Regions from separate parts of the Alicycliphilus sp. T452 genome, predicted to be linked through region 2. Evidence: predicted binding sites of a transcription regulator. Region 2 holds the regulator's gene; the other holds the start of a gene.
What was found. The regulator NrdR, encoded in region 2, represses ribonucleotide reductase genes. The targets are predictions, from matches to a motif close to CACNANATNTNGTG.
Positions count from the first base shown of each region.

Region 1 (7,691 bases), on a different contig from region 2:
CCACGGGCTGCGGCGATGCCTGGCGCGGCGGACTGCTCTATGGCCTGGAAAAGGGCTGGCCCCTGGTGCGCTGTGCCCAGTTGGGCAACCGCCTGGGGGCGCTGAAGATCGCGCAGCGCGGCCCGCAGAACTACGCCTTGGATTTCACGCCGGACTGACCGGGGACGGCTGGGCGGCCGCCATAAAAAAACCCGGTGCAGGCACCGGGTTCGTGGCTGTGCTGACCAGGCCTTACGGCTTGCCACCCGTAGGGAAGGGCCATGCGGCCTGGGGGTTCAGCGTGGTTTGCGCGGCAGGCGCAGGCGCTGAGGCGGGAGCCTTGGCTGCGGCCTTCTTGGCGGCAGGCGCCTTCTTTGCCGCGGCTGCCTTCTTGGCGGGCGCTGCCGGGGCAGCCTTCTTGGCCGCTACGGCCTTCTTTGCCGGAGCCGCCGCCTTCTTGGCGGGTGCGGCTGCTGCCTTCTTGGCGGGCGCTGCCTTCTTGGCTGCTACGGCCTTCTTTGCCGGAGCTGCCGCCTTCTTGGCGGGCGCTGCCTTCTTGGCTGCTACGGCTTTCTTTGCCGGAGCCGCCGCCTTCTTGGCGGGCGCTGCCTTCTTGGCTGCTACGGCCTTCTTTGCCGGAGCCGCCGCCTTCTTGGCGGGTGCGGCTGCTGCCTTTTTGGCGGGCGCTGCCTTCTTGGCTGCTACGGCTTTCTTTGCCGGAGCCGCCGCCTTCTTGGCGGGCGCTGCCTTCTTGGCCGCTACGGCCTTCTTTGCCGGAGCCGCTGCCTTCTTGGCAGGAGCGGCCTTCTTCGCGGGGGCTGCTTTCTTCGCAGCGGGTTTCTTCGCAGTTGCCATCATTTTCTCCTTGGGTCGATTTGCAAAGAGCACTCCACGCCTGCATTGGGTGTGGAGCGATCCATGGCAACGACACAATGCTCGTCACCACGAATGCGGGGACGCACCAGGGCCGCAACGCCGGTGGGCGCTGGGAGCGAGGAGCGTGGTTGAAAAATCATGGCCTGGTCAAGCGGGAGTCAATCCCAGGACAGCGCCCCGCCGGTCTGGTACTCGATGACGCGCGTCTCGAAGAAGTTGCGCTCCTTCTTCAGGTCGATCATCTCGCTCATCCAGGGGAAGGGGTTTTCTTCGTTCGGGAACAGAGCGTCCAGCCCGATCTGCGTGGCGCGGCGGTTGGCGATGTAGCGCAGGTAGCCCTTGAACATGGAGGCGTTCATGCCCAGCACGCCGCGCGGCATGGTGTCCTCGGCGTAGCGGTACTCGAGGTCGACGGCCTTGTGGAACAGTCCCTTGATCTCGTCCTTGAACGCAGGCGTCCACAGCTGCGGGTTCTCCAGCTTGAGCTGGTTGATCAGGTCGATGCCGAAGTTGCAGTGCATGGACTCGTCGCGCAGGATGTACTGGTACTGCTCGGCCGCGCCCGTCATCTTGTTCTGGCGGCCCAGGGCGAGGATCTGCGTGAAGCCCACGTAGAAGAACAGGCCCTCCATCAGGCAGGCGAAAACGATCAGCGACTTGAGCAGCGTCTGGTCGTTCTCGGGCGTGCCGGTTTTGAAGGCCGGATCCATGATCGCCTCGATGAAGGGGATCAGGAACTCGTCCTTGGCGCGGATGGACTCGACCTCGTTGTAGGCGTTGAAGATCTCGCCTTCGTCGAGGCCCAGCGACTCGACGATGTACTGGTAGGCGTGCGTGTGGATCGCTTCCTCGAAGGCCTGGCGCAGCAGGAACTGGCGGCACTCCGGGGCCGTGATGTGGCGGTAGGTGCCCAGCACGATGTTGTTCGCGGCAAGCGAGTCGGCCGTCACGAAGAAACCCAGGTTGCGCTTGACGATGCGGCGCTCGTCCTCGGTCAGGCCGTTGGGGTCCTTCCACAGGGCGATGTCGCGCGTCATGTTGATTTCCTGCGGCATCCAGTGGTTGGCGCAGGTGGCCAGGTATTTCTCCCAGGCCCACTTGTATTTGAACGGCACCAGCTGATTCACATCCGTCTGGCCGTTGATGATGCGCTTGTCGACCGCGGACACGCGGCGGTGTTGCGCGGCAGCGGATGCCGGCGTGCGTGCAGCGGTGCTTTCGACGGGTTGCAGCGCGGGGGTATCGAGAGCCGTCGGCGGCGGCTCGACCGGGCGGCCGATTGCGCGGCTGCCGTCCATGAACTTTGGCGATGAGGGCTTGACTTCGTCGTCCCAGGTGAGCATAGGATTTCCCGTGGTTGGATTATGGGAGCAGTGCTCCAAAATGAAAAGCACTGAAGCGTTGCCAGGCGGTGATTTGTTGCTTCACCACACAGGTGGACGCGGTGGATGGGCCCGCGCCCGTCCGCATGCGCGGCGAATTCACTGGCAGGCCTCGCAGGATGGGTCGTCGATGGCGCAGAACTTCACGTCGGTGGCGGGCAATGCGCCTGCCTGCGCCTGGGCCGCCGCAGCTGCCGCGTTGAGCGCGCCGGACTGCGAGTCGGTGCCCGCGGAAACCGCGTTGAGCTGGCGCGTGTTCACGGTGCTCATCTCCACGTGCGTGGCGCTTTGCGTGCGCAGGTAGTAGGTGGTCTTGAGGCCGCGCACCCAGGCGAGCTTGTAGGTCTCGTCGAGCTTCTTGCCCGAGGCGCCGGCCATGTAGATGTTCAGGCTCTGGGCCTGGTCTATCCATTTCTGGCGGCGCGCCGCAGCCTCCACGAGCCAGGTGGGCGCGACCTCGAAGGCCGTGGCGTACAGGGCCTTGACGTCCTGCGGCACGCGGTCGATCGCATGCAGCGAGCCCTTGAAGTGCTTGAGGTCCATGAGCATCACGTCGTCCCACAGGCCCAGCTTCTTCAGGTCGCGCACCAGGTACTGGTTGATGACGGTGAACTCGCCCGACAGGTTGGACTTGACCGACAGGTTGCCGAACGAGGGCTCGATGGAGGCGTCCACGCCCACGATGTTGGAGATGGTGGCCGTGGGCGCGATGGCGATGCAGTTGGAGTTGCGCATGCCGTCCTGCGCGATCTTGCCGCGCAGGGCGTCCCAGTCCAGGCGCGTGGTGCGGTCCACCTCGACGTAGCCGCCGCGCTCCCTGGCCAGCAGTTCCAGCGAGTCGAGCGGCAGGATGCCCTTGGACCACAGCGAGCCTTCGTAGCTCGAATAGCTGCCGCGCTCCCTGGCGAGCTCGGTCGAGGCCCGGTAGGCGTAGTAGCAGATGGCTTCCATCGACTCGTCGGCGAAGGTCACGGCCGCGTCGCTGGAGTAGGGGATGCGCAGCTCGTACAGCGCGTCCTGGAAGCCCATCAGGCCCAGGCCCACGGGGCGGTGGCGCAGGTTGGAGTCGCGCGCCTTGTCCACGGCGTAGTAGTTGATGTCGATGACGTTGTCGAGCATGCGCATGGCCGTGCCCACGGTCTTGCGCAGCTTGCCGTGGTCGATGGCGCCGTCCTTGAGGTGGCGCGCGAGGTTCACCGAGCCCAGGTTGCACACGGCCGTCTCGGTGTCGCTGGTGTTGAGCGTGATCTCGGTGCACAGGTTGGAGCTGTGCACCACGCCCACGTGCTGCTGCGGCGAGCGGATGTTGCAGGGGTCCTTGAAGGTGATCCAGGGGTGGCCCGTCTCGAACAGCATCGAGAGCATCTTGCGCCACAGGTCAACGGCCGGCACGCGCTTGAAGAGCTGCAGCTCGCCGCTGTCCACCTTGGCCTCGTAGGCGGTGTAGGCGCGCTCGAAGGCCTGGCCATACAGGTCGTGCAGGTCGGGCACGTCGGAGGGCGAGAACAGCGTCCACTGGCCCTTGTCCATCACGCGCTTCATGAACAGGTCGGGGATCCAGTTGGCCGTGTTCATGTCGTGCGTGCGTCGCCGGTCGTCGCCGGTGTTCTTGCGCAGCTCCAGGAATTCCTCGACGTCCAGGTGCCAGCTCTCCAGGTAGGCGCATACGGCGCCCTTGCGCTTGCCGCCCTGGTTCACGGCCACGGCCGTGTCGTTGACCACCTTGAGGAAGGGCACCACGCCCTGCGACTCGCCGTTCGTGCCCTTGATGCGCGCGCCGAGGGCGCGCACGCGCGTCCAGTCGTTGCCCAGGCCGCCGGCGAACTTGGACAGCAGCGCGTTTTCCTTGATGGACTCGTAGATGCCGCCGAGCTCGTCGGGCACCGTGGTCAGGTAGCACGAGGACAGCTGCGAGCGCAGCGTGCCGCTGTTGAACAGCGTGGGCGTGCTGCTCATGAAGTCGAAGGAGGACAGCAGCTCGTAGAACTCGATGGCGCGCGCCGATCCCGTCGTTTTAGGGTCGCCCTCCCGCAGCGCCAGGCCCATGGCCACGCGCATGAAGAAGGCCTGGGGCAGCTCGATGCGCGTCTTGCGCACGTGCAGGAAGTAGCGGTCGTACAGCGTCTGCAGGCCCAGGTAGTCGAACTGCTGGTCGCGCTCGGCCTGCAGTGCCTGGCCCAGGCGCTGCAGGTCGAAGTCCAGCAGGCGCGGGTCCAGCAGCTCGTTGTCCACGCCCTGGCGGATGAACTGGGGAAAGCTGCCGGCATAGGCCGCCGCCATGTCGGCGGGCGCCACGTCGTGGCCCAGCACCTCGCGCACGATGGTGTGCAGCAGCAGGCGTGCGGTGGCATAGGTGTAGCCGGGGTCCTTCTCGATCAGGGTGCGGGCCGCAAGAATGGAGGCCTTGTAGACCTCGTCCATGGGCACGCCGTCGTACAGGTTGCGCAGGGTCTCGGCGGCGATGGGCGCGGCCTGGACGTCTTTGCCCAGGTTGGCGCAGGCGGACTCGATCAGCGCCTGCAGGCGCAGGATGTCGAGCTCGACGCGCTGGCCCTTGTCCAGCACATACAGTGCCGGCATCTGGGGCAGCAGCTGCTCTTTCTTCTGCGCGCGTTCCTGCGCGCGGCGCTCGCGGTACAGCACGTAGGCGCGCGCCACCTCGTGGTGGCTGCCGCGCATCAGGCCCAGTTCCACCTGGTCCTGCACGTCCTCGATGTGGAAGGTGCCGCCGCTCGGGCGAGAGCGCATCAGGGCGCGCACCACGGCCTGGGTGAGCTCGTCCACCACCTCGCGCACGCTGGCGGACGCCGCGCCCTGCGTGCCGTGCACGGCGAGAAACGCCTTCATCATGGCCACGGCGATCTTCTGCGGCTCGAAGGGGACGACGGCGCCGTTGCGGCGGATGATCTGGTAGTGGCTGAAGACGCCGCCCGAGGCGTCGGTGGCGGGTGTGCCTGCGGCATGGGGCTGCGTGGAAGGCGCGGTGTCGGCGTGAATGGACGAAACTTGCATGGGTTTCCTCTTTGGTGTGTCGTCAGGGGGGGTGGCGCGCCGGGAAAGACAGCCGGCGGGCCTCGGTGAGGGGTGCGGTTGATGTCTTATCGAACACTATACATATGGTGTTCGAAGTACTCAAGACACTACAGGTAGTGTATATCCGTATGAAGGGTGTCGGGAGGAACGGCTTCCCGGAAGGCGATGCCGTGCCAGGCCCTTGCCGCATGGGGCCCGGGCGCGCGCATGCCAATGGCGGCGCGTGTCTGCGGCGTTTTTGGCGCGCAGGCGCGCGCCATGTCTCAAGGAGGGAACAGGATGCCCGAGCCCGCGAAGGCCGATCGCAGCCGCCGCCACTCGAATCCCGGGCCGGGGTCGTTCTTGCGGTGGGGCGCGATGTGTTCGTGCCCGGCGATGTAGCCGATGGGGTAGCGCCGCGCCAGGGCGGCGCACAGGCGGGTCAGGCTGCGGTATTGGGGCTCTTCGAATGCCCGGCCCTCCAGGCCTTCGAGCTCCACGCCGATGGAGTCGTCATTGCAGGCGTCGCGCCCGCGGTAGTGCGAGCGCCCGGCATGCCAGGCCCGCCGATCGGCGTCCACGAACTGCCACAGCCGGCCGTCGCGGGCAATGAAGAAATGGGCCGAGACCTCCAGCCCGCGGATGCTCTGGAAGTAGGGGTGAGCGTCCCAGTCGAGCCGGTTGGTGAACAGCTGCTGCACCGCCGTGCCGCCGTACTGGCCCGGCGGCAGGCTGATGGAGTGCACGACGACCAGGTCGATGAGGGCGCCCGCCGGCCGTGCGCCGTGGTTGGGCGAGCGCACGCGGCGCGCGGGCAGGTACCAGCCGCCTTGCCATGGCGGGCCCGGCCTACTGTGCTTCGCCATGGCTGTCGCCGTCCTGCGGCATGGCGATGTTGAGCCGGTCGATGCGGTAGCGGATCTGGCGCAGGCTGATGCCCAGGCGCGCCGCCGTGGCCGTGCGATTGAAGCCCGTCTCGCGCAGGGCGCGCACGAGGATTTCGCGCTCATGCTGGTCCAGCCAGGCCTGCAGGTCGCTGGGCAAGGGGGGCTCTTCGCTGGCGGCGGGTGGCGGCGCGGGGGGCGTGCCGGCCTCCGGTGGCGTTGGGTGCGGGGGCGCGGGGACGGCGGCGGCGACCTCCGCGGTGGCGGCAGCGGGGTGTTCCACCTGCAGTTCGTTCCCGTCGCTCAGGGCCACGGCGCGGTGCAGCAGGTTTTCCAGTTCGCGCACATTGCCCGTGAGCGGGTGCTGGGCGATGCGCTGCAGCGCGGCGCCGCTCAGGCGCGGCACGGGGGTGCCCGATTCCTGCTCGATGCGGGCGAGCAGCGCCTCGCACAGCGCGGGCAGGTCCTCGCGCCGCTCGCGCAGCGGCGGGATCAGGAGCTCGATCACGTTCAGGCGGTAGTACAGGTCCTGGCGAAAGCGCCCGGCCTGCACGTCGGCCGCAAGGTCGCGGTGCGTGGCGCTGACGATGCGCACGTCCACGGTCTCTTCCTGCGTGGAGCCCAGCGGGCGGATGCTGCGCTCCTGGATGGCGCGCAGCAGCTTGGACTGCATGGGCAACGGCAGGTCGCCGATCTCGTCCAGGAACAAGGTCCCGCCGCGGGCGGCCTGGAAGTAGCCCTCGCGGTCGCTGGTCGAGCCGGTGTAGGAGCCCTTGCGCGCGCCGAAGAACTCGGCTTCGAGCAGGTTCTCGGGAATGGCGCCGCAGTTCACCGCGACCAGCGGACCGTCGGCGCGCTGGCTGCTGGCATGCAGGGCGCGCGCCACCAGCTCCTTGCCCGTGCCCGATTCGCCGCGGATCAGCACGGGCGCCATGCTGCGCGCCACCTTGGCGATGCGCTGCTTGACGTTGCGCATGGCCTCGGACTCGCCGATCAGGCGCGCGAGCACCGGGTTGTCCGCGTCCGGCTCCTGCGCGGGCGTGCGGGGGGGCGTGGCGGCGGGCAGCACGCCGCCCGTGCCCTGGATGGCCGAGGCCACGACCGAGCGGAACTGCTTGAGGTCCACGGGCTTGGTCAGGTAGTCGAACGCTCCCGAGCGCAGCGCCTCCACGGCGTTCTCGGCCGAGCCGTAGGCCGTCATGACCACGCAGCGCTCGCGCCGCTGCTGCTCGCGCAGGTCGTACAGCAGGTCCAGCCCCAGGCCGTCGGGCAGCCGCATGTCGGTGATCACGGCGTCGAACCTGCGGCGCTGCAACTGCTCGCGCGCCTCGGCCACGCTGGCGGCGGTCTCCACGCGGTAGCCCTCGCGCAGCAGCGTCAGCTCGTAGAGCGTGCGCAGGTCGGGCTCGTCGTCGACGACGAGGATGGATGCGGCGGTGGCGGTGGCGTTCATGGAACCGGCGAGCGTGTCAGACCACGATTGTGTCAAACAGTGAGGAGCTCTCCGCAGGGCGCGTGGCGCTGCGGAACGTGACGCTGAAGGCATTGCCCGCCACGG
Region 1 covers NZ_JBTNEH010000002.1:268,144-275,834, reverse strand. Annotated here, with positions in the region: gene ACX12L_RS02840 (carbohydrate kinase family protein) at 1-158, shown strand, start outside; gene ACX12L_RS02835 (histone) at 232-834, opposite strand; gene ACX12L_RS02830 (ribonucleotide-diphosphate reductase subunit beta) at 1,014-2,198, opposite strand; gene ACX12L_RS02825 (ribonucleoside-diphosphate reductase subunit alpha) at 2,337-5,249, opposite strand; gene ampD (1,6-anhydro-N-acetylmuramyl-L-alanine amidase AmpD) at 5,534-6,115, opposite strand; gene ACX12L_RS02815 (sigma-54-dependent transcriptional regulator) at 6,099-7,586, opposite strand; gene ACX12L_RS02810 (sensor histidine kinase) at 7,603-7,691, opposite strand, start outside.
Region 1: ACX12L_RS02825 (ribonucleoside-diphosphate reductase subunit alpha) is a predicted target of NrdR. The motif match lies at 5,376-5,389, and genes of this name have one in related genera.

Region 2 (7,691 bases):
CTGGTGGTCATGGAGCACGGCGACCTGGTGGGCATGCTGACCTTCCGCGAACTGATCCAGGTGCTGGTGAAGAACGACGGCGCCGTGGGCACGATGCTGGTGCGCACGGCGATGGACGACGCGCCGCTGACCTGCACGCTGGAGACCGACATGGACGAGGTGCGCCGCATGATGCTGGGCCAGCACGCGCGCTACATGCCGGTGATGGACAAGCGCATGCTCATGGGCGTGGTGAGCTTCTACGACGTGGCCAAGGCCGTGGTGGACAGCCAGAACTTCGAGAACAAGCTGCTCAAGGCCTACATCCGCGACTGGCCGCAGGAAGAATCGCCCCCCGCGAATTGACTTTTATGCCCAATTGGCTCCCGGTGCTTGTGTGGCGGGCGCCGGCAGCTACTTCTTTCATAGCCGCAACCGCTCTGGGATAATCACGCCCCTATGAGCGGCAACACACTTGGCACCCTTTTCTGCGTCACCAACTTCGGTGAGTCCCACGGCCCGGCGATCGGCTGCGTGATCGACGGCTGCCCGCCCGGCATGGCGCTTTGCGAGGCCGACATCCAGGCCGACCTGGACCGGCGCCGCCCGGGCACCAGCCGCCACGTCACGCAGCGCAACGAGCCCGACGCGGTGGAGATCCTCTCGGGCGTCTACGAGGGCAGGACCACCGGCACGCCGATCGCGCTCCTGATCCGCAACCAGGACCAGCGCAGCAAGGACTACGGCGACATCGCCCAGAGCTTCCGCCCGGGCCATGCCGACTACGCCTACTGGCACAAGTACGGCCTGCGCGACCCGCGCGGCGGCGGGCGCTCGTCCGCGCGCCTGACGGCGCCCACCGTGGCGGCCGGCGCCGTGGCCAAGAAGTGGCTGGCCGAGAAGTACGGCACGCGTTTTCGCGCCTGCATGACGCAGCTGGGCGAGCTGCCCATCCCGTTCGAGGGCTGGGACCATGTGCCCAACAACCCGTTCTTCGCCCCCGTGGCCGACGTGCAGGCCTACGAGGACTACATGGATGCGCTGCGCAAGAGCGGCGACTCGTGCGGCGCGCGCATCCGCGTGCAGGCCACGGGTGTGCCCGTGGGCCTGGGCGAGCCGCTCTACGACAAGCTCGACGCGGACATCGCCCACGCGATGATGGGCCTGAACGCCGTCAAGGGCGTGGAGATCGGCGCGGGCTTCGCCAGCGTGGCCCAGCGCGGCACCACGCACGGCGACTCGCTCACGCCCCAGGGCTTTGCCGGCAACAACGCGGGCGGGGTGCTGGGCGGCATCAGCACGGGGCAGGACATCGAGGTGTCGATCGCCATCAAGCCCACCAGCTCCATCATCAGCCCGCGCGAGTCCGTGGACATTCACGGCCAGAGCATCCAGGTGATCACCAAGGGCCGCCACGACCCCTGCGTGGGCATACGCGCCGCCCCGATCGCCGAGGCGCTCCTGGCGCTGGTGCTCATGGACCACGCGCTGCGCCAGCGCGCGCAGTGCGGCGACGTGCGGCAGGCGGTGCCGCCCATTCCTGCCAGTATTTGAACGAAAAACGGCTCCAGCGCTTGATGGGTAAGCGCTGGCAGCTATCTAAAGAATAGCGTCTTTACTTGCGCACTTCGTCGACGAGCGCGCGGAACTCGTCGATATCCTCGAAGCTGCGGTACACGCTGGCGTAGCGTATGTAGGCCACCTTGTCGAGCTTCTTGAGCTCGCGCATGACCAGTTCACCGATGCGGCTGGAGATCACCTCGCGCTGGCCCAGGTGCAGCAGCTTCTCTTCGATGCGCTCGATGGCCGAATCGATCTGCACCGTGCTCACCGGGCGCTTGCGCAGCGCCAGCTTGAAGGAGCCGAGCAGCTTGTGGCGGTCGTATTCGACGCGGCGGCCGTCCTTCTTGACGACGGCGGGGAAATTGACTTCCGGCCGCTCATAGGTGGTGAAGCGCTTTTCGCAGGCGCCGCACTGGCGCCTGCGGCGGATGCAGTCCCCGTCCTCGGACACCCGGGTCTCGATGACCTGGGTGTCCTGGTGGCTGCAGAAGGGGCACTTCATCGCGGCAGCGCCTGCGCTCGCGCGATCAGCGGTAGACCGGGAAGCGGCTGGTCAGCGCGTTGACCTTGGCGCGCACGGCGGCCAGGTGCGCCTCGTCGTCGGGGTTCTCCAGCACATCGGCCAGCAGGTTGGCGGTGAGCCGCGTTTCCTCTTCCTTGAAGCCGCGCGTGGTGATTGCGGGCGTGCCCACGCGGATGCCGCTGGTCACCATGGGCTTCTCGGGGTCGTTGGGGATGGCGTTCTTGTTGATGGTGATGTGGGCCTTGCCCAGCGCCGCCTCGGCGGCCTTGCCGGTGATGCCCTTGGCGCGCAGGTCCACCAGCATCACGTGGCTCTCGGTGCGGCCGCTCACGATGCGCAGGCCGCGCTGGGTCAGCGTCTCGGCGAACACCTTGGCGTTCTTCGCCACCTGCTGCTGGTAGGCCTTGAACTCGGGCGACAGCGCCTCCTTGAAGGCCACGGCCTTGGCGGCGATCACGTGCTCCAGCGGGCCGCCCTGCAGGCCGGGGAAGATCGCGGAGTTGATGGCCTTCTCGTGCTCGGCCTTCATCAGGATGATGCCGCCGCGCGGGCCGCGCAGGCTCTTGTGCGTGGTGGATGTCACCACGTCGGCATGCGGCACGGGGTTGGGGTACTCGCCCGCGACCACCAGGCCCGCGTAGTGGGCGATGTCCACCCAGAAGATGGCGCCGACTTCCTTCGCCACGCGCGCCATGCGCTCGAAGTCGATGCGCAGCGCGTAGGCCGATGCGCCGCCGATGATGAGCTTGGGTTTGTGCTCGCGGGCCTTGGCCTCGAACGCGTCGTAGTCGATCTCTTCCTTCTCATCGAGGCCGTAGGAGACCACGTTGAACCACTTGCCGCTCATGTTCAGCGCCATGCCGTGCGTCAGGTGGCCGCCCTCGGCCAGGCTCATGCCCAGGATGGTGTCGCCGGGCTTGAGGAAGGCCATCAGCACGGCCTGGTTGGCCTGCGAGCCCGAGTTGGGCTGCACGTTGGCGGCCTCGGCGCCGAAGAGCTGCTTGATGCGGTCGATGGCCAGCTGCTCGATCACGTCCACGTTCTCGCAGCCGCCGTAGTAGCGCTTGCCCGGGTAGCCCTCGGCGTACTTGTTGGTCAGCTGCGAACCCTGCGCGGCCATGACGGCGGGAGAGGCGTAGTTCTCGCTGGCAATCAGCTCGATGTGCTCTTCCTGGCGGCGGTTCTCGGCCTGGATGGCGGCCCACACCTCGGGATCGGTTTGTTCGACAAGAATAGTGCGTTGATACATGGCAGTCCTATGAACTCTCAGTGTCCCTTGGCAATCAAGGGCTGCCCAGGCGAACGACGGATCGCTGCGGGGCTTGGCTGCTCATCCGCGCGGCACGCTCCCCAGTGGTTTGCAGAAAAACAGGGCTTTCTGCCGGTCTCCACGTCAGCGGCGGGGCCCGGGGGCCTTGCGCGCCTATCGCCAGTTGCGTACCCCGCTAGTGTAGCTGACGGCGCCCGTCTCCCACGGCGCCGGCGCGGCCTCAGAGGCCGCCGTCGAGCAGGGCCACTTTCTCGCCCGCGGGCTGCGCTGCCGGCGCGGCCTCGGGCGCCGCCGGGGCCTTGGTGGAGAGCACCGGCTTGGCGGTCCTGCGCTCGCCCGCCACCTGGCGCAGGCGGAAATGCTCGGCCAGCACCTTGGCCGCGTAACCGCCGTCGTCCGGGAGGTTGGCGGCACCCACGTAGTAGCGCAGGCCGCCTTCGAGCGAGCCCGCGCGCGCTATGCACTCCTGCAGCACCTTCACGCCCACGCGCAGGTTGGCCACGGGGTCGAACGCGGCGAACTGGCCTCCGAAACCCTCGTACTTGTCGGTGTGCACGCGGGTCATCACCTGCATCAGGCCCTGCGCGCCGACGGCGCTTTGCGCGAACGGGTTGAAACTCGACTCCACGGCGATGATGGCCAGGATCAGCGTGGGATCGAGCTTGGTGCGCGCGCCGATGTCGTAGGCCTCGGTCACCAGGGCCGCCAGGGGTTCGGGCGCCACGCGGTATTTCTTGCTGAGCCAATAGGCCACGGCCGCCTGCTCGCGCGGCAGCTCGCTGGGGTTGAGGGCCATGGCGCGGTCGCTTGCGGCCGGCTCCAGCGGGAAGCCGTCCTCCGCGACCTGGCGCGCATGCAGCCAGCCGCGCAGCTCGTCTTCGCCTATTTGGCGCAGGTCCGGGCGCGCCGTCAGCGTGACGGCCGCGAAGACGACTGCCAGCCCGAGCAGGGCGAAGCCGTTGTGTGTCACTTCAAGAAGACCATTGACCACATCGGCGGCAACTGTGCGCACGCCGGCAATGATTTTTCCTGACGCTGTCATAGCTTTTCCTTTCTGAGTCGAGTCCCGGAAGGCGCAGCGCCTGCAGGGGCGCTTGGGTGGACTCGGTCTTGCCAGGCCTTCTGCCTGGGCTGGTATGCCGTCCAGTCCGTGCCATGACCGGCCATGCCATGGGAACTTGCGGACTGTCTTAGCCGGTGCCGAAGGGCAGCAGCTAGGGTTATTACGGATCTGCGTTTTGAAGGCTGGCGGATTCTAGGAGGTCACTAAATGCATAGTCAACACTAATAAACATTATTTTTATATAAAAAAATAATTACAATACTGTTTGTGAACGCAGAAATTGGCACTTCGACCGCAGTGGAGGGGCTGTAGTCGAATGCAGCAGGCGCCGCGAAATGAAACTTGCAATCGATGCGCTGCTGCCATTGACGAAAGCTGTTGGAGAGTGCGCGGAGATTTGCTACCTTTGAGGCGCCTGAGCGATTCAGGCATCCGCCGGAAGAGGCGAAACCATCTGGATGGAAGGCACGCAGTGCCGCATCAAGCAACAGGTCACTCGCTTCCAAGGCAAACCCAGGAGGCAATACCTTGCCTCCTGCACCGGGGACGATCCTCTCCGCGGTGCAAACGATGGCAAAAGACCGTTGCGTCTGCCGTCAAGCCCGGTGCACGGAAAGACTCCGTCCACCGGGCTTTCTTTTTGCACTTATTTACACTGACACGTGGACGTTCACTGATTCAATAGCGTCCGAAGCTGAACTGAGCGGGTATCGCGTGTCGCAAGTCATACAAACTATCAAAAGCCATCGGTGGGCCCGGCGGGCGGCGTGGTTCCTGGCCTGTCTGCTGGGGCTCTGGCTGCTGGCCTGGCTCGTCGTTCCGCCCATCGCGCGCTCGCAGATCGAGCGGCATGCTTCGGAGGCCCTGGGGCGCAAGGTGACGGTCTCCAAGGTGGAGTTCCTGCCATGGACGCTGGAGGCCACGGTCCATGGGCTGTCCGTTGCCTCCGGGGATGGCAAGGCTCCCCAGATCCAGGTAGCGCGTATCTATATAGATGCGGAGCTGCAGTCGCTGTGGCGGCTCGCGCCGGTGATCGATGCGGTGCAGGTGGACGAGCCGGTGATCCACGTCACGCAGACCGCTCCCGGACACTACGACTTCGACGACGTGCTGAACCGCCTTGCCCAGCAGCCGAAGACCCAGGACGGCGAGGCACGGCCGCCGCGCTTTGCGCTCTACAACCTCGCGCTGCGCGGCGGGGCCCTGGATTTCGACGACCGGACGGTGGGCAAGGTCCACACGCTGCGCGGGCTCCGCATCGATGTACCGTTCCTGAGCAATTTCTCTGCGGACCGCGAGGTCAAGGTCACGCCCAGGCTGGCCTTCGAGCTGAACGGCAGCGCCTTCGACACCGCCGCCCGGACGACCCCGTTCGCCCAGAACCGGCAGACCGAGGTCAACCTGCACGTCGATGGCTTCGACCTCGGGCCCTTCAGCGGCTACATGCCGAGCCGTGTGCCGGTGCGGCTCCAAGCCGGGGTGCTCGACGCCGACCTGAAGCTGGGCTTCGAGCAGGACGACGCCACGCCGCGGCTCACGATCAGCGGGGGTGTCCGGCTGCATGGCGTCCGGACCACCGATGCGGCGGGCGAGCCCCTGCTGGACTTCGATGCGCTGCAGGTGGCGCTCAAGGATGTGCGGCCGCTGCAGCGCATCGTGGACATCGACGCCATCGACTGGCATGGCGTCCATGTGCATCTGCGCAGGGATGCGGCGGGTGCCGTGGCGCTTCCCGGGCTGGCGCAGCCGGCCGATGGCGCGGACGCCGCGGCCAAGCCCGCGCCGGCGCCGCAGGACGCCGCATGGCAGGTGCGGCTTGGGCGGGCGGGGCTGCACGACGGCGTCGTCGACTGGACCGACGCCAGCCTGCCGGGCGGCAAGGCCGCGTGGAAGGCGGACAACCTGCAGGCCGAGGCCTGGGCGATTGCGCTGCCGTTCCAGCAGCCGCTGCAGTTCCGCCTGAGCACGCAGTTGTCCGGCGGGGCTGCCAAGGGCGATGCGGCGCGGCTTGCGGTGCAGGGGCAGGCCACGGACGTGCAGGCGCAGGCCGCGGTTTCCGTTCGCGGGCTTTCCATGGCCATGGCGGCGCCGTATCTGGCGGGGGTGCTCAAGCCCTCGCTGGCGGGCATGCTCGATGCAGACCTGGGGCTGGCCAGGAACGGCGATGCCATGGCCGCCAAGGTGGCCACGCTGTCCCTGGGCAAGCTGGCGCTCGATTGCGCGGCGGCGGAGAAGAAATGCCGCACCCTGCGCACCGCCGGGATCGCGGATGCCGCCAAGACCTCGCTGGCCGAGGCCGGGCGCCTGGAGGTGAGCGATGCCCTGGTGCAGTTGCCGCAGCGCAGCGTGACGCTGGGCCGGGTACTCGTGAAGCAGCCCCGCGTCCTGGTCTCGCGTGCAGCCAAGGGCGGCTGGATGTTCGAGGAGTGGCTGCCGGACGCGTCCGAGGCCGCCTCCAAGGGCAAGCCGGCCGCGGCGGCGCCGGCCCCCTGGAAGCTGAAGCTGGCGGCCCTGGAGGTCGAAGGCGCCAGCCTGGCCTTCCGCGACGACGCGGCAGCCAGGCCGGTGGCGCTCAATGCATCCGGGCTCCAACTGCGCGCGCGGAACTTCTCCTATGACGATGGCCGGATCACCCCGGTGGCGGTGCACCTGGACACCCGGGTGGCCGCCGGCCGGGCGGAGCCGGGGCGATTGAGCTACGAGGGCACCGTGGCCATGGCGCCCGCGCTGGCCGTGCAGGGCAGGGTGCGCGCGCAGCATGTGCCGGTGCACGCCTTCGAGCCCTATGTCACGTCGGACCTGAACGTGGACATCCTGCGCGCCGAGGGCAGCTTCGCCGGCGACCTGCGCTACGTTCAGGAGACGGCCGGCCCGGCGGTCTCGGTGGCGGGCGACATGTCCCTGGACGAGGTGCGCGTGCGCGCCAAGGACGACGTGGCCGCGGATGACGAGGGCAAGGGCAGCAGGCGGATCGCCGATCGCGGCGAGGAACTGCTGCGCTGGAAGTCGCTGGGGCTGCGCGGCGTGGCGGTGAACCTGAAGCCGGGCCGGCCATTGGCGCTGGACGTGAGGGAGACGGCGCTCAGCGACTTCTTCGCGCGCATCATCGTGCACGAGAACGGACGCATCAACCTGCAGGATATCCGCAAGGGGGCCGCGACCGAGGAGGCGGCCGCCGCGCCACCGAAGGACGCAGCCTCCGTCGCCGCGGCCACCGGTACGGCGCAGGCAGCGGCGCAGCCGGCCGACCCCATGGCGCCGGTGATCCGGTTCGGCCCGGTGGCATTGACGAA
Region 2 covers NZ_JBTNEH010000019.1:28,639-36,329, reverse strand. Annotated here, with positions in the region: gene ACX12L_RS16455 (CBS domain-containing protein) at 1-345, shown strand, start outside; gene aroC (chorismate synthase) at 439-1,533, shown strand; gene nrdR (transcriptional regulator NrdR) at 1,595-2,044, opposite strand; gene glyA (serine hydroxymethyltransferase) at 2,070-3,314, opposite strand; ZMP/ZTP riboswitch at 3,351-3,512, opposite strand; gene ACX12L_RS16435 (lytic transglycosylase domain-containing protein) at 3,556-4,377, opposite strand; gene ACX12L_RS16430 (hypothetical protein) at 4,620-4,904, opposite strand; gene ACX12L_RS16425 (DUF748 domain-containing protein) at 5,098-7,691, shown strand, end outside.